4 regions of the Sphingobium sp. MI1205 genome follow, and region 2 is predicted to be linked to each of the others. Evidence: riboswitches for the same ligand, from Rfam matches in the RefSeq annotation. Region 2 holds a riboswitch; each other region holds the start of a gene.
What was found. Region 2 has a riboswitch for cobalamin ahead of K663_RS13560 (TonB-dependent receptor plug domain-containing protein). Riboswitches for the same ligand answer to the same signal wherever they lie in the genome.
Positions count from the first base shown of each region.

Region 1: another riboswitch for cobalamin. It lies ahead of K663_RS18325 (DUF1636 domain-containing protein); the one in region 2 lies ahead of K663_RS13560 (TonB-dependent receptor plug domain-containing protein).
Region 3: another riboswitch for cobalamin. It lies ahead of K663_RS18370 (cobalamin biosynthesis protein CobG); the one in region 2 lies ahead of K663_RS13560 (TonB-dependent receptor plug domain-containing protein).
Region 4: another riboswitch for cobalamin. It lies ahead of K663_RS18345 (HoxN/HupN/NixA family nickel/cobalt transporter); the one in region 2 lies ahead of K663_RS13560 (TonB-dependent receptor plug domain-containing protein).

Region 1 is NZ_CP005189.1:387,133-392,080, forward strand. It holds gene K663_RS18305 (threonine-phosphate decarboxylase) at 1-480, opposite strand, end outside; gene K663_RS18310 (adenosylcobinamide-GDP ribazoletransferase) at 477-1,187, opposite strand; gene K663_RS18315 (histidine phosphatase family protein) at 1,184-1,738, opposite strand; gene cobT (nicotinate-nucleotide--dimethylbenzimidazole phosphoribosyltransferase) at 1,747-2,763, opposite strand; gene K663_RS18325 (DUF1636 domain-containing protein) at 2,760-3,167, opposite strand; cobalamin riboswitch at 3,349-3,540, opposite strand; gene K663_RS18330 (alpha-glucosidase) at 3,626-4,948, shown strand, end outside.
Region 2 is NZ_CP005188.1:2,744,712-2,749,659, reverse strand. It holds gene K663_RS13575 (nitrate reductase) at 1-561, shown strand, start outside; gene cobA (uroporphyrinogen-III C-methyltransferase) at 548-1,330, shown strand; gene mobA (molybdenum cofactor guanylyltransferase) at 1,411-1,944, opposite strand; cobalamin riboswitch at 2,011-2,249, shown strand; gene K663_RS13560 (TonB-dependent receptor plug domain-containing protein) at 2,421-4,259, shown strand; gene K663_RS13555 (ABC transporter substrate-binding protein) at 4,296-4,948, opposite strand, start outside.
Region 3 is NZ_CP005189.1:400,887-405,834, forward strand. It holds gene cobN (cobaltochelatase subunit CobN) at 1-164, shown strand, start outside; gene cobO (cob(I)yrinic acid a,c-diamide adenosyltransferase) at 157-762, shown strand; gene bluB (5,6-dimethylbenzimidazole synthase) at 764-1,402, shown strand; cobalamin riboswitch at 1,508-1,733, shown strand; gene K663_RS18370 (cobalamin biosynthesis protein CobG) at 1,944-2,993, shown strand; gene K663_RS18375 (precorrin-8X methylmutase) at 2,993-3,622, shown strand; gene cobI (precorrin-2 C(20)-methyltransferase) at 3,619-4,341, shown strand; gene cobJ (precorrin-3B C(17)-methyltransferase) at 4,338-4,948, shown strand, end outside.
Region 4 is NZ_CP005189.1:392,918-397,865, forward strand. It holds gene fdhD (formate dehydrogenase accessory sulfurtransferase FdhD) at 1-205, opposite strand, end outside; gene K663_RS18340 (porin) at 330-1,745, opposite strand; cobalamin riboswitch at 1,903-2,146, shown strand; gene K663_RS18345 (HoxN/HupN/NixA family nickel/cobalt transporter) at 2,322-3,371, shown strand; gene cobW (cobalamin biosynthesis protein CobW) at 3,368-4,408, shown strand; gene cobN (cobaltochelatase subunit CobN) at 4,408-4,948, shown strand, end outside.

The sequences.
Region 1 (4,948 bases), on a different replicon from region 2:
CAGCCAGCCGTCGTCCCTCTCCTGCCGGGCGAGCAGTGCCTGCATCTTTGCTGGCGCGAACAGGCGGCCATCGGGATTGTTGGGATTGGCGAGCAGCAATGCCGTGCCCGGCGGCGCTTGTTCCGGCGCATCGAGCGGCAGGGAGCCGGGGAAAGCGGCGGCATGGGTGCGGTAGGAGGGGACGAGATGACAGCCGGGCCGATCCAGCAGCTTGCCAAGCATGCGAAGGCCGATCTCGCTGCCGGGAAGCGCGCAGACATGGGCGGGGGCGACGCCGAAATGACTGGCGGCGGCGGTTTCCATGTCGGCGAGCGCTGCGGGATCGGGAAGGGATTGCCAGTCCGGCGCAATATGGGCAGCACCGGGCCATGGCCGCGGGTTTATGCCGGTGGACAGGTCGATCCAGGGCTGACCGTCCGCGCCATAATGATCGCGGGCCTGCGCAAGGCGCCCTCCATGCCAGCGGAACATATCGCTCATTGGGCAAGTACCAGCGCGGCGAGCAGCGCGCTTTCCACCAGTTCGATGCCCGCGCCATGGCCGTCGCCCGAAATGCCGCCGATCCGGCTGCGCAGCCACCATGCCCAGAGCGGGATGAACAGGGCAGCGGATGCAAGGGCGGGGAGCATGACGCATGACGCAAGCGCCAGCGCGGACCATGGGAGCAGATGCGCGCGCTTGACCCCGTGGCGGAAGCGGCTGGCCAGCCCTTCATGCAGCGGCGGCAGCCACAGTGTCCAGGCGAGCGGGCCGATCCGCGCGATCAGGGCAAGCGGGATGAGAGTCCAAGGGGCAAGCTGCTCCGCCCAGATGCGCAGGAGGATCAATTTCGTCAGCAGCTGGAGCACGATCACGACCACGCCGAAGCTGCCGATATGCGGATCGGCCAACACGGCAGATAGCCGGGCCCGGTCGCCATGCGCCGCGCCTGCGCCATCGGCAATGTCGCCAAGCCCATCGAGGTGCAGCGCGCCGGTCATCGCTACCCATGCCAGCAGCGCAAGCAGCGCCGCCGCCCACGGCCCCGCGCGCAGGCCGAGCATCATCGCCATCGCGGCCGCCCCGCCCACCGCTATACCGGCGGCGGGAAACCAGCGGATGGAGGCGGCAAAGTCGCTGTCGTCCGCCTTGACGGATGGCAGCGGCAGGCTGGTCATCAGTTGCAGGGCGAGGATCAGCCGCTTCATGTAGTCAGCGCCGTTATCTGTGCGTTCGGAGCATCTCCGGGCCAGACGCGCAGGGAGAGCAGCGCGGCATAGGGCAGGTCGATGGCCCAGGCCTGCCGATAGGAAAAGCCGCAGAGCAGTGACAGCGCCGCACGCATGGATCCGGCATGGCTCAGCACCAAGGTCGGCTGGTCGATATGGACGAGCGCGCCCTGGACACGGCGGCGCAGGTCGGACCAGCGTTCTCCTCCCGGTGGAGGATTGTCGTCGGGGGCATCCCAGAAGCGGGCTGTTTCAGCAGCGGGAAGGGTTGAAGGGTCGGCTCCCTCCCACGCGCCGAAATGCAATTCGCGCCATCGGGGATCGGCATGGTGGGGCACCTGGGCGGCAGCAGCGATCCGCTCGGCGGGGCGGCTGGCGCGGGTGAGGTCGGAGCTTATGACCTGCGCGAAATGGATGGCGCGGGCCCGTTCGACGCAGAGCGGCACGGCGTCAGGATCGGGCGGCATGTCCAGCTGGCCAAGCAGCAGGCCAGTCGTCTGCGGCGCGGCGTGGCGCATCAGGTGAAGCATGTGGGCGTTCATACGGCTTCTGAGACCGCGGCTTCGGTAAAGGTGGCCATCTGATCGTGCGCGGTGAGGGCCGAGCGGACGATCTGTGCCGCAACCGCTGCGCCGCTGCCTTCGCCAAGGCGCATGTCGAGTTGAAGCAGCGGGGTTAGCCCGAAGGCGCGGAGCAGGCGCGCATGGCCCGCCTCCGCCGACACATGGCCCGCGATGCAATGGTCGGTGATGGCGGGATTGTCGCGCGCGAGAGGGGCCACCGCCGCGCCGCAGATGAAACCGTCGAGCAGCACCGGCACGCGCATCTGCCGGGCCGCGAGCACGGCGCCGGCCATGGCGGCAATCTCTCGTCCACCGAGGCGACGGAGCGTTTCGAAGGTGTTTGTGCAATGGGGCGCGTGGAGGTGAAGGGCGCGCGCGACCGCGTCGGCCTTTCGCGCCAGACCGGCTTCATCGACGCCGGTGCCGCGCCCGATCCAGTCCCGCGGCAGGCCGCCAAAGGACTGGGCGCACAGGGCAGCGGCGGGCGTGCTGTTGCCAATGCCCATTTCGCCGACGATCAGCAGGTCGCAATCCGCGTGGACGACCGCTGCGCCTGCATTGAGCGCGGCGAGGCAGTCCGTCTCGCTCATCGCGGGGGCTTCGCAGATGTCGGCGGTGGGGCGGTCAAGGTCGAGCGGGACGATCGACAGCTCCGCCCCGCATGCGGCGGCGAGCGCATTGATCGCCGCGCTGCCGCCTCGAAAATTCGCGACCATCTGCGCGGTGACGGCTGCCGGATAGGCGCTGACCCCGCGCGCGGCGACGCCGTGGTTGCCCGCGAAGATGGCGACGTGGAGGCGGTCGGCGCGGGGCCGTTCCCGTGCCTGCCAGCCCGCCATGAACAGGGCGATTTCCTCCAGCCGGCCGAGCGAACCGGCGGGCTTGGTCAGCGTCGCCTGTCGTGCGGCGGCGGCGGCGATCGCCTGCTCGTCCGGTCCCGGCAGCGCCTCCAGCGCTCGGGCGAAGGCAGCCCCATCCTGAAAATGGATCATGTGCAGATGAAGCCTTCTGGCGGGGTGCGGACGATGAAGTGCCCCTTCACCCCCTGCGGCCAATCGGCATAGCGCACGACGCCCTCTTCGCTGGCGGCGTGGCGCAGCGTGTAGTCGAGTATCGCGCGCGCGGCGTCTGCGTCAGGGGTGAAATCGCCAAGCACATAGCCGACCTTGCCCGGCCCGCGCAAATGGACGGCGCAATGGCGCTGGCACGCGAACAGGCATGGCATGTCCTGAACATCGACCGCCGCATAGGCTGGATCACCGGCCTGAAGCGCGCGCATCGCGTCGGCGAGCAGCGCGCCGCCGCGCCGTCCTTCGCCATCCTCACGCGCGTCAGCCGAGAGGCGGCACGTCGAGCAGACGACGACCGAAGCGCGGTTTTCCACCGGGCGCAGCATCAGCGCCGCCAATCCATAACCATAGTGACATGAAAGACCGTCATGATGGTCCCCTTCGTTTTCCTGACCCGCAAACAGCCTGTGGGCGCGGGCGCGCAGAGGACTGCACAACCGAACCGGCAAGGCGATGGCTGTCGCTACGCGAGGGAAACCCCGTCCGCCCGGCACACCCTGTCCGGTCGAAGAACGACTGCGTCAGGCAGGTCTCCTGGCTCACGGGTCAGTGCGTTCCGGCCGCCTTCTCGGGGACGTTCATTCCCCAATGGCGCTGTGGCCAGTCCGCTCACCGCTTACAGTTGCAGGGGCAGCGCGGGTTTTACACCCGACTTCCCTTTTCATCCCTGGTGGGGGAACCTGTCGCGGGCCTGCTGATAAAGCGCACGCGCGCCGCCCGCAAGCGGTAGATGGCGACGCGGACATGTGTATGCTGCACCCGCAGCAAAAGGGAGCAGCAGCGCATGAGCGATTCCGGCCAGCCATGGTGGAAGGGCGCCGTCATCTACCAGATCTATCCCCGCAGCTTTCAGGATTCCAACGGTGACGGGATTGGCGACCTGCGGGGGATCACGCAGAGGCTGGAGCATATTGCCCGGTTGGGCGCGGACGCGATCTGGATTTCGCCCTTCTTCACTTCGCCCATGCGGGACTTTGGCTATGACATCGCCGATTATTGCGGGGTCGATCCGATTTTCGGCACGATCGAGGATTTCGACGCGCTGGTGGCGCGGGCGCATGCGCTGGGCCTGAAAGTCACGATCGATCAGGTTTATGCCCATACATCGGACGTGCATGACTGGTTCCGGGAAAGCCGCGAGAGCCGGACCAATGCGCGGCAGGACTGGTATGTGTGGGCCGATCCCAAGTCGGACGGGTCGCCGCCCTGCAACTGGCAGTCAGTGTTCGGCGGCCCGGCATGGACCTGGGATGCGCGGCGGCGGCAATATTATATGCACCAGTTTTTGGTCAGCCAGCCGCAGCTCAACGTCCACAACCCGGCGGTGCAGGACGCGCTGCTGGACGCCATGCGCTTCTGGCTGGACCGGGGCGTGGACGGTTTCCGGCTCGATGCGCTCAATCATGCGATGCATGACCCGCTGCTGCGCGACAACCCGCCTGCCCCCGACGACGGCAAGCCGCGCACCCGCCCCTTCGACTATCAGATCCGCCGTTACAGCCAGTCGCACCCCGATGTGGTGGGCTTTGTCGAGCGCATCCGGACGCTGACCGACCGCTATGGCGCGATCTTCACCATGGCGGAAGTCGGGGGCGACCGCGCCGAGATGGAGATGAAGGCGTACACGGCAGGGGACGATCTGCTGAACAGCGCCTATGGCTTTGATTTCCTCTATGCCCCCGCGCTCACCCCGGCGCTGGTGGCGGAGACGGCGGCGCGCTGGCCGAATGAACCGGGCATGGGCTGGCCCAGTTGGGCGTTTGAAAATCATGACGCCCCGCGCGCCTTGTCGCGATGGTGCAAGGCGGGGGATCGCGCCGCTTTCGCGCGGATGAAGATAGCGCTGCTGATGGCGCTGCGCGGCAATGCCATCCTGTATCAGGGCGAGGAGTTGGGGATCACGCAGGTCGATATCCCCTTTGAGCGGTTGCAGGACCCGGAAGCGATCGCGAACTGGCCGCTCACATTGTCGCGCGACGGGGCACGCACGCCACTGCCCTGGGAAATGGCCGCCAGCGAAGCGGGGTTCAGCACCGCTGCGCCCTGGCTGCCGGTGGGGGATGACAATCTGGCGCTGGCGGTGGATGGACAGGAGGCCGATGCAGGG
Region 2 (4,948 bases):
AGCGTCGAGAAGGTCGCGACCGAATGGAAGGGTTTTCTGATCCTGCGCGGATCGGAGCCGGTGAAGCTGCCCTGCCTGTGGGCGACGAAGATCAGCGTGCCCGGTGGCGCCCTTTACGAGGTGGCGGGCAATGGCGATCCGGCGCGGCTGGAGGCTTTCCTGCCCAACGGCGACCGGGTCGAGGCGATGGACGCATCGCGCGGCACCCGCCGGATCGCGACCATCAGCGAGGGCAAGCTGTGCGGCGTGCTGTTCGTGACGCGTACCGGCTTGCTGCCCTCGCGCGACTGGCTGATCCGGCAACTGGAGGCCGACGGCGTGGGCGGTTCGGTGCTCGCGGCGCGCGGGCCGGGCAGCCAGCCGGACAAGGGCGCGACGATCTGCGTCTGCTTCGATATCGGCCTCAACCAGATCATGACCGCCATTCGCGAGCAGAGCCTGGTCGATGTGCCCGCCATCGGCAAGGCGATCGGCGCAGGAACCAATTGCGGCTCCTGCCGGCCCGCACTCGCCAACATCCTTGCCCAAATCCCGCAGGAGGCCCTCCATGCAGCAGAATGAACTGATTGCCCCCGGTGAGGTCTGGCTGGTGGGCGCTGGCCCCGGCGATCCCGACCTTCTCACCCGCAAGGCCGAAAAGCTGATCGCCGCGGCAGATGTCGTCTTTTATGACGCGCTCGTCGGTCCCGGCGTCCTTGATCTCATCCCTGCTAGCGTTGAACGCATCAGCGTCGGCAAGCGTTCTGGCCGCCATAGCAAGGCGCAGGAAAGCATCAACGATCTGCTGCTCGCCGCCGCGAAGGCTGGAAAGCGTGTCGTGCGCCTCAAGGGCGGCGATCCATCGATCTTTGGCCGCTCCGCCGAGGAGATGGAGCATCTGGCCGCGGACGGCGTCCGTTTTCGCATCTGTCCGGGCATCACCACCGCCAGTGCTGCTGCTGCGAGCGGCAGCGCCTCGCTCACCCTGCGCGGCGTCGCGCGCGGGCTGACGCTGGTGACGGCGCATCTGAAGGCAGGCGAGCCGCTCAAGCTGGACTGGGAAGCGCTCGCGCGCCCCGGCGGCACGCTTGGCATCTATATGGGCCGCGCCGCCGCCGGAGAGATCAGCCGGCAGCTTATCGCTGCTGGCCGCGATCCGGAAACGCCGGTGATGGTTGCGGTCAACGTCTCGCTGCCCACCGAACGCCTCATCCGGGGCAAGCTTTCCGCGCTCGCCTTTCTGGTGGCGACCATCAGCGATGAAGACCCGACCCTGCTTTTGATTGGTGAAGCCGTGGCGGGCACGGCCATGCCTGTGGATGTCGCCGCGAGCGTCGCCCTTCAGGTCTGAGGCCCTGCCTCCATGTCTTCTCCTTGAGCTTGTCGATGCCTCTGCCTTAGTTGGAAGGAAGGTGAGGGGCATCGACAAGCTCAGACATTGCCCAACCTGTTCAGATCTTCCTGCCGGTTGATATTGGGCAGCACAATATCCGTCCGATCGACAATGCGGGCGCCGATCCGGTCCAGCCAACCATATATGGACCGGTTGTTGTCCTCTGCCAGATGTGCGTCCATCCCGACTGCGAGGGATGCAGGCCAGAAGCCCGCCAGTTGCTGACCCTTGAGCACCGCCGCACAATCGCCGACCAGCGCTTCGGCCAGTGCCACCGGATAGACCGGCATGTCGCACCCGGTGGTCAGCACCGCGTCAAACCCCTGTTCGGCCGCATGATGCAGCGCCGCGTTCAGCCCGCCCAGTGGCCCCATGTCAGGCGCTGGCCGGTCGGCAAGGCATGTCATGCCTTCGATATCCCGCCCGCAGACGACGACAGCTTCCACGTGCGGAGTTATCGCCGCCACGGCATGATCCAGCAGCGTGCGCCCGTCTGGCAGAAGGGCCGCCGCCTTGTCGCTTCCGAACCGGCTGGATCGTCCTCCGGCAAGCACTGCGCCCAGCAATCGCATCCAACCACTCCTTGGCAGAACCCTGTCTTTCCCCTATGGCGCGCCGCGTGAGCGGGCAACCGTTGACATGAAGAAGATCGCGCCGGTGCCCATTTGGGCTTGAAAGGGAATGCGGTGCGGATGGCTTGCCCATCCAACTCCGCGGCTGTCCCTGCAACTGTAAGCGGCGAGCGCGATGCACGGGGGACCTGCGCTTTCGAAAGGGGAAGGCGAAGGGACCAGCCACTGGGCGTCAGCCCGGGAAGGCTTGTGCATCGCTGCCTTGACCCGCGAGCCAGGAGACCTGCCGGCGCATGGTCGCTCTTGCCTTGGGCCCAGGGATCGGCCCGGGCACGGTGTTTTCCGTCTGAGCGACGCAGCGGCGGGAGCCGCATCGGTGCGCGGGGCGGGACACTGGCGTCTGTCCTTCCCGCATGCCGACCGTTTGCGCGGATGCTCCTGCCTGAAGTCGCGTGACGCTCAGGGAAGACAATATAATGTTGAAAATCGGAATATCGCTCGTGGCGCTGCTGGCTGCCACGCCCGCACTCGCGGAACAGTCGGACAGCATCGTGGTCACCGCGCTTGGCATTGAACAGCCGCGGGATGAAGTCGGTCAGGCGGTTTCCGTCATTGATGCGCAGACCATCGAGACGCGCCAGAATGTCAGCGTGGCGGACCTGATCGCGACCACGCCCGGCATTCGCTTCAATCGCGCTGATGCTGTTGGCGGAGTGACCGGCATTTCAATCCGGGGCGCTGAAACGACGCAGACGCTGGTGCTGTTGGATGGCGTCAAGATCAACGATCCCAGCGGCATTGGCGACGCTTATGATTTCGGCAATCTGCTGACGGGCAATATCCGGCGGATCGAGATACTGCGGGGTTCCAACTCGGTCGTTTATGGCAGCCAGGCAATCGGCGGCGTCGTCAACATCATGACCGGAGAACCAGGCGATGGCTTTGGCGGGTCCGCCTCGGTGGATTACGGCTATGCCGATACGGTGAATGCAAAGGCGGACGTTTCGGGCAGTAGCGGCATCGTGTCGGGAAGCGCGGGGGCCGTATGGTTCCGCACCGACGGCATTTCGGCTGCGCAGGGTGGCACGGAAAAGGATGGCTATGAAAATATCGCCGCCCACGCCAAGCTGAAGTTTAGCTTGGCCGATAATCTGAGCCTCGACCTGCGCGGCTATTATATCCACGCCGACCTCGACACCGATATTTTCTTCGCCGAGCCGATGGAGTCCACGGACAGCAGCAAGCTGAACCAATATATCGGCTATGCGGGCCTTAACCTTGCCCTGCTTGACGGCAAGCTGACGCAGAGGGCGGCGGTCACCTGGTTCCGCAACGACCGCGACTATTTCTCGTCCTTCGGGGACTATGGTTATTCGGGCACCAATCTGCGTTTCGAGTATGAAGGCGTCTACCAGCCCTTCGATCAGGCGAAGCTGGTGTTCGGCTATGAGCATGAGAGCCCGGATTACGACTTTTACGGCTTTGGATCGGGAGGCGCGAAGGCGAACATCGACAGCGTCTTCGCCCTTGCCGTCGTCAAGCCCTTTATCGGGCTGTCGCTGACTGGCGGCGTGCGTCATGATGACCATAGCCAGTTTGGCGGCGCGACCACCTTAGGCGCGAACGCCAACTACACCCCCAATGACGGCGCGACCAATATCCGCGCCAGCTACGGCGAGGGTTTCAAGGCTCCCTCGCTCTATCAGCTTTACGATGGCTTCAACGGCAACCCCGCTTTGCAGCCTGAAAGGTCGAAGAGCTATGATATCGGCTTTGACCAGAGCCTGGACGGAGGGCGCGCGTTGTTTTCCGTCACCGCTTTCCGCCGCGACACGCGCGACCAGATCTATTTCGACGGCGTCATCCCGCCGTTCGGGCAATATATCAACCTCACCCGCACCCGCGCCGAGGGTATCGAGGCGGCCGTGACGCTGAAGCCGGTCGATGCGCTTACGGTCACCGCAGCATACAGCTATGTCGATGCGGTGGATCGCTCCGAAGGCGGCATCAACGAAGGAAAGCTGCTGCCCCGCCGCGCCAAGGACGCTGTCAGCGTTTCGGCTGACTACATATGGACTTTTGGCCTGTCAGCCGGAGCGACCCTGACGATGGTGGGCGACAGCTTCAACGACGCCGCCAACACGCAGTCACTTGATGGCTATGCGCTGCTGGGCGTGCGCGCATCCTTGCCCATTACCGGCAGTCTCGAAATCTATGGCCGCATCGACAATCTGTTCGATGAGGAATACGCGACCGTCTATGGTTACAACACTTATGGGCGTTCGGCCTATGGCGGCGTGCGTGTTCGTTTCTAAAGTCTGGCGAGAGGGGCGGGCGTGAGCCTTTGCCCCTCAGCGTCCGGGCGTAGCGTTGACCTGCGCCTTGGCCCTGTGCCTGGCGTCGCGAAGCTGCGCCACGATGCTGCGTGCCGCCTTCACATAGGCAGGCCCGCCGCACACCGTCCACGCCTGCGGCAGGCGGATGCGTGGGATCGAGCGCAGGGCGGGATGGTGCAGCATCTCCGTCCCTTGATCGACGATCTTCTCGCTGCCGCTTTCCACGATCAGCCAGTCTGGTCTGGCCGCGATCATCTGCTCCAGCGGCACCTGGGCCAGCGCTGGCTTGCCCAGCCTGGCGGCAAGATTGGTCAGCCCGGCGCGGCGGATCAACTCATCGACCAGCGTGCCCGTACCGGTCATGTACCCGCGCCGCTGGTAATAGGCAGCCACGCCGCCGCGCGGGACGGGGGGCAGGGCGGCAAGGTCGCGCTCCATGGCGCGGATAAGGGTTTCGCCGCGCTCGGGATGACCCACGGCGGTCGCCACCTCGCGGATTTGCGCCCGTATGGTCGCGAAACTGTCCGCGCTCGGCAGGCCCAGCCTGCGCCATTGCCCCGACGGCGCACCTACGACGCCGCCAGCGCCATCGGGAAAGCCGATCAACAGGTCGGGCCGGATCGCCAGCACTTCCTCCGCGGGACGCCGAAGGACGCGAAACTTGCGTG
Region 3 (4,948 bases), on a different replicon from region 2:
TCGAGGATGAAGCAGTGCGGGACTTCATGGCGCAAGCGAACCCCGCCGCCCTGCGCGAAACCGCCGCCCGCCTGCTCGAAGCGCTGGACCGGGGGATGTGGAAACCGAAGTCCAACAGCGCCGCCATGCTCCTCTCTCAAGTCAAGGATCCCAATCATGATTGAACGCACGCCCGAACAACATGCCGAAAAGATGAAGAAGAAACAGGCCGCGCACGACAAGATCATGGCCACCAAGACGCAGGAAAAGGGCCTGTTGATCGTCCACACCGGCAAGGGGAAGGGCAAGACGACCGCCGCGCTGGGCATGGTCGTGCGCGCCATCGGCCATGGCAAGAAGGTGGGCGTGGTCCAGTTCGTGAAAGGCGCGATGACGACCGGAGAAAAAGCGGTGTTTGACGCGTTCCCGGATCATGTCACGTTTAAGCCGATGGGCGAAGGCTTTACATGGAACACGCAGGACAAGACCCGCGACATCGCGCTCGCCCGCGAAGCATGGGAAGAGGTAAAGCGGATGATCGCCGATCCGGCCTATGCTATGGTGTTGGCCGATGAGCTTAATATCGTCCTGCGCTATGACTATCTGCCCGTGGACGAAGTGGTGGCGGCCGTGACCGATCGCGATGAGATGAAGCATGTCATCATCACCGGCCGCAATGCGCCCGAAGCGTTGATGGAAGCCGCCGACCTCGTGACCGAAATGACGCTGGTCAAGCACCCGTTTCGCAGCGGCGTGAAGGCGCAGGCGGGGATCGAATATTGATATGAGCGCGCCCGCCATCACCCCGATCGACAGCGCCCGGTTCGAAGCGCTGGTCAGGGCGCGGCGGGACATTCGCCATTTCCGCAGCGATCCCATCGACGAAGCGGATGTCGAATGGCTGTTGAGCATGGCGCATCGCGCGCCGTCTGTCGGCCTGTCACAGCCATGGCGGTTCGTCCGCATTGATACGCCCGAATATCGCGAGCGGCTTGCCTGTCACGTCGATGCCCAGGTGAAGCAGGCCGGAAAGGACTATGCGGGCGAGCAGGACCGGCTGTACCGCAGCCTGAAGCTGCATGGCCTGCGTGAGGCGCCGGTGCTGTTCGCGGTCTATTGCGATGACGGGACCGAGACGGGTCATCATCTGGGCGCCGTCACCATGCCGGAAGCGCGGCGCTATAGCTGCGTCATGGCCGTCCACACGCTCTGGCTCGCTGCACGTACGCGCGGCATCGGCATGGGCTGGGTTTCGATCCTGGAGCCGGCGGGCGTGGATTCCATGCTGGACATACCGGAAAGCTGGGCCTGCCTGGGCCTGCTCTGCCTCGGCAGGCCGATCAGCGAAGAAGATGTACCGGAACTGGAAAGGCGCGGATGGGAGCAGCGCACCGACTGGCATTCGGTCGTGCTGCGCCGCTAGGCGGTATCGACATTCAGCCCCGGCGGCCACAAGCGCCGCGGTCCGCATCCCCACTTCCCTTCCGCCTGCATCCGCCCTATGAAGCGCGGCGAGCCGGGTCATGCCCGGTTCAACGATCGCGCCGGTGTCCCGCAAGGGACTTAAATGGGAACGCGGTGCGGGAGCCTTGCTCCCTAATCCGTGGCTGTCCCTGCAACTGTGAGCGGCGAGCGAGGCATGGACAGGCCGGACCTTTGCCAAGGGACGGCCAAGCCACTGGAGCGATCCGGGAAGGCCCATGCCAAAGCTATGACCCGCAAGCCAGGAGACCTGCCGGAGCAAAGGTCGCTCTTGCCATGATCCAGGGGATGGTCACGGCTCGGTTCTCCGTTTGAGCGACGAATTTTGGGTGCGGTCGTGGCCGCGCTGGCGTGCGCCTGTCGTTCGCCTGGCGCGCGTCCCGGCCGTGTGTCGTGGCGCGGACGTGGAGGACGGAGCAATGCAGGAGCAGGCGCAACGCGCCGCCGCCGTGCGCGGTTGGTGCCCCACGGCCTGGCGGCCGATGATGGCGGGCGACGGGCTGCTAGTGCGGCTTCGTCCCCTGCTCGGGCGCATGAGCAGGGCGCAGGCCGAAGGTCTGTGCGCGGGGGCGCTGCGCCATGGCAATGGGCATATCGACCTCACCAATCGCGCGGCGTTGCAGATCAGGGGCGTCGGCGCGGATGAGCATGACGCGCTGATGGAGAGGCTGGTCGCGCTGGGTCTGGCAAGGCGCAACGGGGACATGCCCGCGCCGCTGATCGTCAATCCCGACTGGGCGCCCGGCGACGCAACGGACCGCATTGCAAGCGAATTGATCGCCCGCGCCGATGAATTGCCGGATATGCCCGGAAAGATCGGCTTTGCCGTCGATGCCGGCCCTGCGCCAGTGCTGACCGACGCCCCCGCCGATTTCCGGATCGAGCGGGGGATGAGCGGCGGCCTGATCCTGCGCTGCGACGGGCGTGATAGAGGCGTGCCGGTGAAGGTGAGCGAAGCCGTCAGCGAGATCATCGCGATCGCCCACTGGTTCATGGCGAGCGGCGGCGCGAGCGCCGGGCGGATGGCGCGGCATGGCGCGCCGCTTCCCATCACGCCGTCCGAGGCCCCGGCCCCGCCACGTTCGCGCGTTAACTGTCTGGCCGCCGTTCCGGGGCGCTACCATGCCGCGCCCTTTGGCCGGATCGAGGCGGAAGCGCTGCTGACCGCCATGGATGACGAGACTCGCGCGATCCGCCTGACGCCGTGGCGCGGGCTGATCCTGGAGGGCAGCAACGCGCCATCCGATGATCCGGCAGACCCCCGCCTGAGCGTGGACGCATGTCCCGGCGCACCGGCCTGTCCGCAGGCGAGCGTCGCTACGCGAGACCTTGCCGCCCGGCTCGCGCCCCATGTTGCGGGGCTGCACATATCGGGATGCGCCAAGGGATGCGCGCGGCCCAAGCAGGCTGCGGTCGTGCTGACCGGACGCGATGGCCGCTTCGACCTTGCTCGCGATGCCCGCGCGGGCGGCCAGCCTGAACGCACCGACCTGTCTCCCACCCAGATACTCGCCCTTTTCGGAGCCGAATGATGCCGCATGCCTATGAAACCGACGGGGCGGAAATCTATCGCCAGTCTTTCCGCATGATCCGTGAGGAAGCGGAGCTGACCCGCTTTTCGCGCGAAGAGGAACGGGTGGCGGTGCGGATGATCCATGCGGCGGGCATGGTCAGCCTGGCGCCGCATATCCGATTTTCGCCCGGCTTTGCGATTGCCGCCATCGCCGCGCTGCAAAAGGGCGCGCCGATCCTGTGCGACGCGCGCATGGTGTCGGAAGGGATCACCCGCGCCCGCCTGCCCGCCGCCAATCCAGTGCTTTGCACGCTGCATGACGCGACCGTGCCCGAACGGGCGCGATACATGGCCAACACCCGGTCGGCGGCAGCGCTGGAACTGTGGCGGCCGCATCTGGCGGGCGCGGTCGTCGCCATCGGCAATGCGCCGACAGCGCTCTTTCACCTGCTCAATATGATGGAGGACCCGGCCTGCCCCCGCCCTGCCGCCATCATCGGCTGCCCGGTCGGCTTCGTCGGCGCGGCGGAGTCCAAGGAGGCGCTGTGGCAGGTACAGCCGGCCCCCTGCTGCATCGTCGAGGGCCGGTTGGGCGGGAGCGCGATCACCGTCGCCGCCGTCAACGCGCTGGCGAGTGCGGCGGAATGAGCGGCGTCATTCATGGCGTGGGCCTTGGCCCCGGCGCGCAGGACCTGATGAGCGTGCGCGCCGACCGGCTGATACGCACCGCGCGCCACATCGCCTATTTCCGCAAGCCCGGCCGTCACGGCCATGCCCGGCGCATCGTCGATGGCCTGCTAAACCCCGACGCCGTCGAGTTTCCGATGGAATATCCGGTGACGACCGAAATCCCGGTCAGCGACCCGCGTTATAATCAGGCACTGTCGGCATTCTACGCCGATTGCACGGCGCATCTTCATGCCCTTGCCGCCGCGGGCGAGGATGTGGTCGTGCTGTGCGAGGGCGATCCATTTTTCTACGGCAGCTTCATGCACCTGCACAGCCGCCTCGCGCCATTGGTGCCGGTGCGGATCGTGCCGGGCATCACCGGCATGTCAGGCGCCTGGACCGCCAGCGGCACGCCGATCAGCTGGGGCGACGATGTGCTGACCGTGCTGATGGCGACGCTGCCCGAAGAGGAACTGGCCCACCGCATCCACGACACCAACGCGCTGGTCGTCATGAAGATCGGCCGCAACCTGGCCAAGCTGCGCCGCGCGGTGGAGGCGGCGGGAAAGCAGGACTGCGCCTGGCTGGTCGAATATGCGACCATGGCGGACCAGAAGATCACGCCGCTGGGACAGGCGCAGGCGGTCACCAGCTATTTTTCGATCCTGCTGGTCCATGGACAGGGGCGGCGACCATGAGTGGATGGGTAGCGGTGGCGGGACTTGGGCCTGGCGCGGACGCGCTGGTCACGCCCGAAGTGACGCAGGCGCTGGGCCAAGCCACCGATCTGGTCGGCTATATCCCCTATGTCGCGCGCGTGCCGGATCGCGATGGGCTGACCCGTCATGCGTCCGATAACCGGGTTGAGCTGGAACGCGCGGCGCATGCGCTGGAACTGGCGGCGGCGGGCAAGCGGGTGGTGGTCGCATCATCGGGCGATCCGGGCGTATTCGCCATGGCGTCCGCCCTGTTCGAGGCACTGGAGGCCGGGCCTGAAGCGTGGCGCGGCATCGACATTCGCATTCTGCCCGGCATTACCGCCATGCTGGCCGCCGCGGCGCGGGCTGGCGCGCCGCTGGGCCATGATTTCTGCGCGATCAACCTGTCGGACAATCTGAAACCCTGGGCGCTGATCGAGCGGCGGCTGCGGCTGGCGGCGCAGGCGGATTTCGCCATGGCCTTCTACAATCCCCGGTCCAGGGCGCGGCCGGAAGGCTTTGCCCGCACGCTGGACGTTCTGCGCGAGGAATGCGGGCCTGACCGGCTGATCCTGTTCGCGCGCGCCGTATCGACGGCTGATGAACA
Region 4 (4,948 bases), on a different replicon from region 2:
ATGGCGCGTCCGCCGGACTGACCAGTCGTTCGGAAAGAGCAAAGCCAAGCACCAGTTCGGCAATGTCGCCCGGCGTCGCCATCAACACCGCATAGCCGACGCCATTGAATTCAATGGCAACCGGCACTTCATCGGCCAGTTCCCGTTCCTCCACCGAAAACGCGCCGCCGGACGCGATCCGGGTGAAGGAAAAGTTTGAGGGCATGGCCACGATCTACGCGCGCTGGAGGGGTGCTGCAATATGCAGCCAAGTCACCCCTTCACGCTATTGAAATGATCCAAGCCGGAGCGGCGCGACAAAACACCCGCCGCGCCGTTCCAGGCACCAATCAATAATTCCACTGCACCTGCGTACGGATGAGATTGCCTTCCGCGCGCCCGGCGCGGCGTTCATCCGCTTCGGCGCGCTTCATGCGGGCGTAGGCCAGCGTGATTTCGAGCGCCTTCCACGGCTGCCATTCGACGCCCAGTTCGAATTCGTCGGTCTCCAGGCGCGGCGCGCTGGTGGAGCCTTTCCAACCGCCACGATAATGTTGCCAGCGGGCGTAGGGGATCAGCGAGCCGATCGATTCCGTCGGGGCGCGGTACATCATCTGGACATAGCCGCCGCTGAGCTTTTTCGATTCCACAGACAGGCTGAGCGGATCATACTGTGGTCCCTTGCCCCAGTTCCATTCGGCCTGAATGCCGAAGGGCTGCGGATAGAGCATCGCGTGGATGCCGGCGCGGTTGTCGTCAACGGGTCCACCGACTGACCCGCTGCGCAGTTCAGGCTGGAAATCGTTCATCATCGCCGATCCGCCGATTTCGAACACCTGGCCAGCGAAAGCATCGCCCAGGCCGTCGAGTTCAATGGGCCATGTGGCGAAGGCGACCTTCATCAGGCCCTTATTCTGTTCCGTCCGGTTGATGCCCTGGCCGTTGAAAACGCCAAAGCCAAATGCGCCGTAATTCCCGAACAGCTTTTGCCCGTCATCCCCCAGCCGGTCCCAGATTTTCTGGACTGAAGGCGGGGTATAAAAGGCGATGACGCCCAGATCACGTTCGCCCGGAACCGCGCTGTTGATCCCGTCGCTGCGGTCGAGCGTCAGGCGGTTGGAGGAGGACTGCATATTTTCCCAGCCATAGGGCACCTTGGATTGGCCGAGGCGCAGGCGGAAGGTCTTGGCCTTGTCAAGGAACACATCGGCATAGGCGTCACGCAGCTGGGCGAAGCCTTCGCGGCGCTCGCTGCCTGCCTGATTACTCACGGCAGTCGCGAAGTCCGATTGCAGATAGAGCGAGACGCGGTCGGAAATATCGCCCTGAACCACAAGGCGCGCGCGGCGTAGAGAGAAGCTGCCGCGATCGGATATCGAGCTGTCATGGACCGACCGGAGGCGGGACTGGCCAGCGGGCGCCGTATCATCCCCGGACAGGAATGCGTTATAGCGCATCTGCGTGTAGCCGCGCAGCGACAGCCGTTCATACCAGGCCTTCGACTTGGGCGCTGGAGCAGTGGCCGCCTCTGGCGCGGCCGCAGGCGGCTGCGCGGGGGCGGTGGCAAGCGTGGCAGGAGCCGGTGTCGCCGGAGCAGCGGGAGCCGGAGCCGCAGCAGCGGTCTCAGGAGTCGCGCCCTTGTTTGCGGCAAGCGCACTCGTGAGCGCCTGAACCTGCGCCTTGAGTTCGTCGATCTGGCGCTGCAACGCTTCGTTGCTCTGCGCCTGCGCCACTTCCGGCATCAACGCCAGCAAGCTCACCATCATCGCCGCGCCACTCGCCCTTAAACCTTGCACTTGCTAAACTCCCTCATGTCTCTGTGCAGCGGGCCGCTATTTCATTTAGATGACGGATGCGTGACCGACGTGTGACTCTTTTATTTCAATTCCTTCCCGCTTCCCTTTGTCCCCCAAGCTCTCTATGGACGGCATTGATCGCGCCGGTGCCTCGCAAGGGGCTTAAAATGGGAATGCGGTGCGGATGCTTACGGCGTCCAAATCCGCGGCTGTCCCTGCAACTGTAAGCGGTGAGCGAGACGCATATCGACCTTCCGTGACGATCGGGGGTCAGCCACTGGGCCGGACGCTAAATCCTGCGAGGCCTGGGAAGGCCATGTGTCGAGCGATGACCCGCAAGCCAGGAGACCTGCCAGCGTCTGGTCGCTCTTGCTTTGGTCCAGGGGATGGCCGGGGCACGGTTTTCCGTCTGAGCGACGCGTGCGGCGGGAGCTGCACCGGCATGCGTGCCGGGCGCCGTTTGGGTGTCCGTCCGGCGCGTGCTGTCGGCCGCGATGCGGAGGTTCCCGTCAAGGTTCGCTGACGCCGACGGGAGACTGGTCTCCGATGGACATGAGTTTTGCGGCGCTGCGTGGTCGCGCCACGTGGATGTTCGCCGCCCTGATCGCCGCCAACCTGGCGCTATGGCTGTGGGCCGCGCTGATCTTCGCCGACAGCACGATGATGCTGGGCACGGCCCTGCTCGCCTGGAGCCTGGGGATGCGCCATGCGGTCGATGCCGACCATATCGCCGCCATCGACAATGTGACGCGCAAGTTGATGCAGGAAGGGCAAAGGCCGCTGACCGTGGGCCTGTGGTTCGCGGTCGGGCATAGCGGCATCGTCCTGATCGCGGCGGTGCTGATCGCCGTGGCGGCAAGCGCGCTGAGCCGGGTGGAGGCGGTAGGCGAAGTGGGCGGCACGATCGCCACGATCATCTCCGCCACATTCCTGTTCGCGATCGCGGCGATGAACCTCATCATCCTGCGATCCGTCCTCAAGACCTTCAACCATGTTCGCAGCGGCGGTGCCTATGTCGATGAGGATATGGACATATTGCTGGGCAATCGCGGGTTTCTGGCACGCATTTTCAAACCGCTGTTCCGGCTTGTCACGCGCAGCTGGCACATGGCTCCGTTGGGTTTCCTGTTCGGACTGGGGTTCGACACCGCCACGGAAGTCGCGATCCTCGGCCTGTCGGCGGGGCAGGCTGCGAGCGGGCTTTCAATCGCGACGGTCCTTATCTTCCCCCTGCTCTTCGCGGCGGGCATGGCGTTGATCGACACGGCGGACGGGGCACTGATGATGGGCGCCTATCAATGGGCGTTCGTGAAGCCGATCCGTAAGCTCTACTACAACATCACCATCACGCTGGTGTCCGCGCTGGTCGCCATCGTCATCGGCGGGATCGAAGCGGCGGCGCTGCTGGGCGACAAACTGGGCCTGACCGGCGGCGTCTGGTCGATCGCCGCCAATCTTGGCGAACATTTCAACAGCCTGGGCTTCTTCATCATCGGCCTGTTCGCCGCCTGCTGGCTGGTGAGTTGGGCCATCTACCGCTGGAAACGCTTCGACGAGATCGAAGTGCTCCTCGCCAAACAAGGACAATCCATATGAGCAAGGTTCCCGCCACCGTCATCACCGGCTTTCTGGGCGCTGGAAAGACGACGCTGATCCGCCACCTGATAGAAAATGCAGGGGGTCGCCGCCTTGCCCTCATCATCAACGAGTTCGGCGATGTCGGCGTCGATGGCGCGCTGGTTAAGGGGTGCGGCGACGAGGCGTGCCCGGACGAGGACATCATCGAACTGGCCAATGGCTGCATCTGCTGCACCGTCGCGGACGATTTCCTGCCCACCATGCAGCGGCTGCTGGACCGGGATGTGCCGCCCGATCACATCATCATCGAAACCTCCGGGCTTGCCCTGCCAAAGCCGCTGGTCAAGGCGTTCCAATGGCCCGGCATCCGCACCCGCGCCACCGTGGACGGCGTGATCGCCCTGATCGACGCAGACGCGCTGGCGGCGGGCCGCTTCGCCCATGACGAGGACGCGCTGGCCGCCGCGCGCGCGGCCGATCCGACGCTGGACCATGACAGTCCGATCGAGGAGCTGTTCGAGGACCAGCTGGCCTGCGCGGACCTGGTGCTGCTGAACAAGACCGACCTGGTGGAACCCGGCAGGCTGGCGGAGCTGGAAACCTCTCTGGTTACCGAGATCCGCCCCGGCGTGCGCATATTGCGCACCGCGCGCGGGGAGATCGACCCGGCTGTCCTGCTGGGCCTGGACGCAGGCGTGGAGGATCAGATCGACGCCCGCCCATCGCATCATGACGATGAGGAAGATCATGACCATGAGGATTTCGACAGTTTCGTCCTGGAGCTTGGCGAACTGGGCAATCCCGCACCACTGCTGGCGGCGCTGGAACAGGCGATCGCCGCGCATGACATATTGCGGATCAAGGGCTTCGTCGCGGTTGCGGGACGCCCGGCCCGGCTGCTGATCCAGGCGGTCGGCCCGCGCATCCAGCATCATTATGACCGCCACTGGCAGGCGCAGGAACAGCGCGGTTCCCGCCTGGTGGTGATCGGTCAGGCCGGGATGGACCGCGCCGCGATCGCGGCCATGCTCAGGCAGCAACCGGTCGCCGCCTGATGCACCTGCTGACCGCCACGCCCGGCACCGTTTCCAACGGCGAGGAAGCGATCGACCTTGGCCAGAGTCCGGGCGACATCGTGCTGCTGACTGTGGCCGACAGCGACCTTGCCTGCTTTGCCAACGCCGCCGCGACATTGGGGCCGAACGCGCCCACCGTGCGTCTGGCGAACCTGTTGCAACTCAAGCATCCCTATTCGGTCGATCTCTATGTCGAAAAGGTGATCGCCCACGCCAAATTCGTCTGCGTAGTCCTGTTGGGCGGTAAGAGCTACTGGCCATATGGCATTGAGGAAATTGCCAATATTGCACGGGAAAAGAGCATCGCCTTTGCCGCCATAGCAGATGGCCGGGAGGACGATCCCGACCTGCGCTCTGCGTCCACCCTGCCACCCGACATGTGCGACCGGCTGCGCGACTATCTGCGGCAGGGCGGCATTGCCAACGCGACCGCCTTCCTCAAGACAGCCGCGCGGGTCGCGGGCTTTGACGCCGGGGCACCGGACGCGCCTGTTCCCGTCGCGGACGCCGGGCTTTACC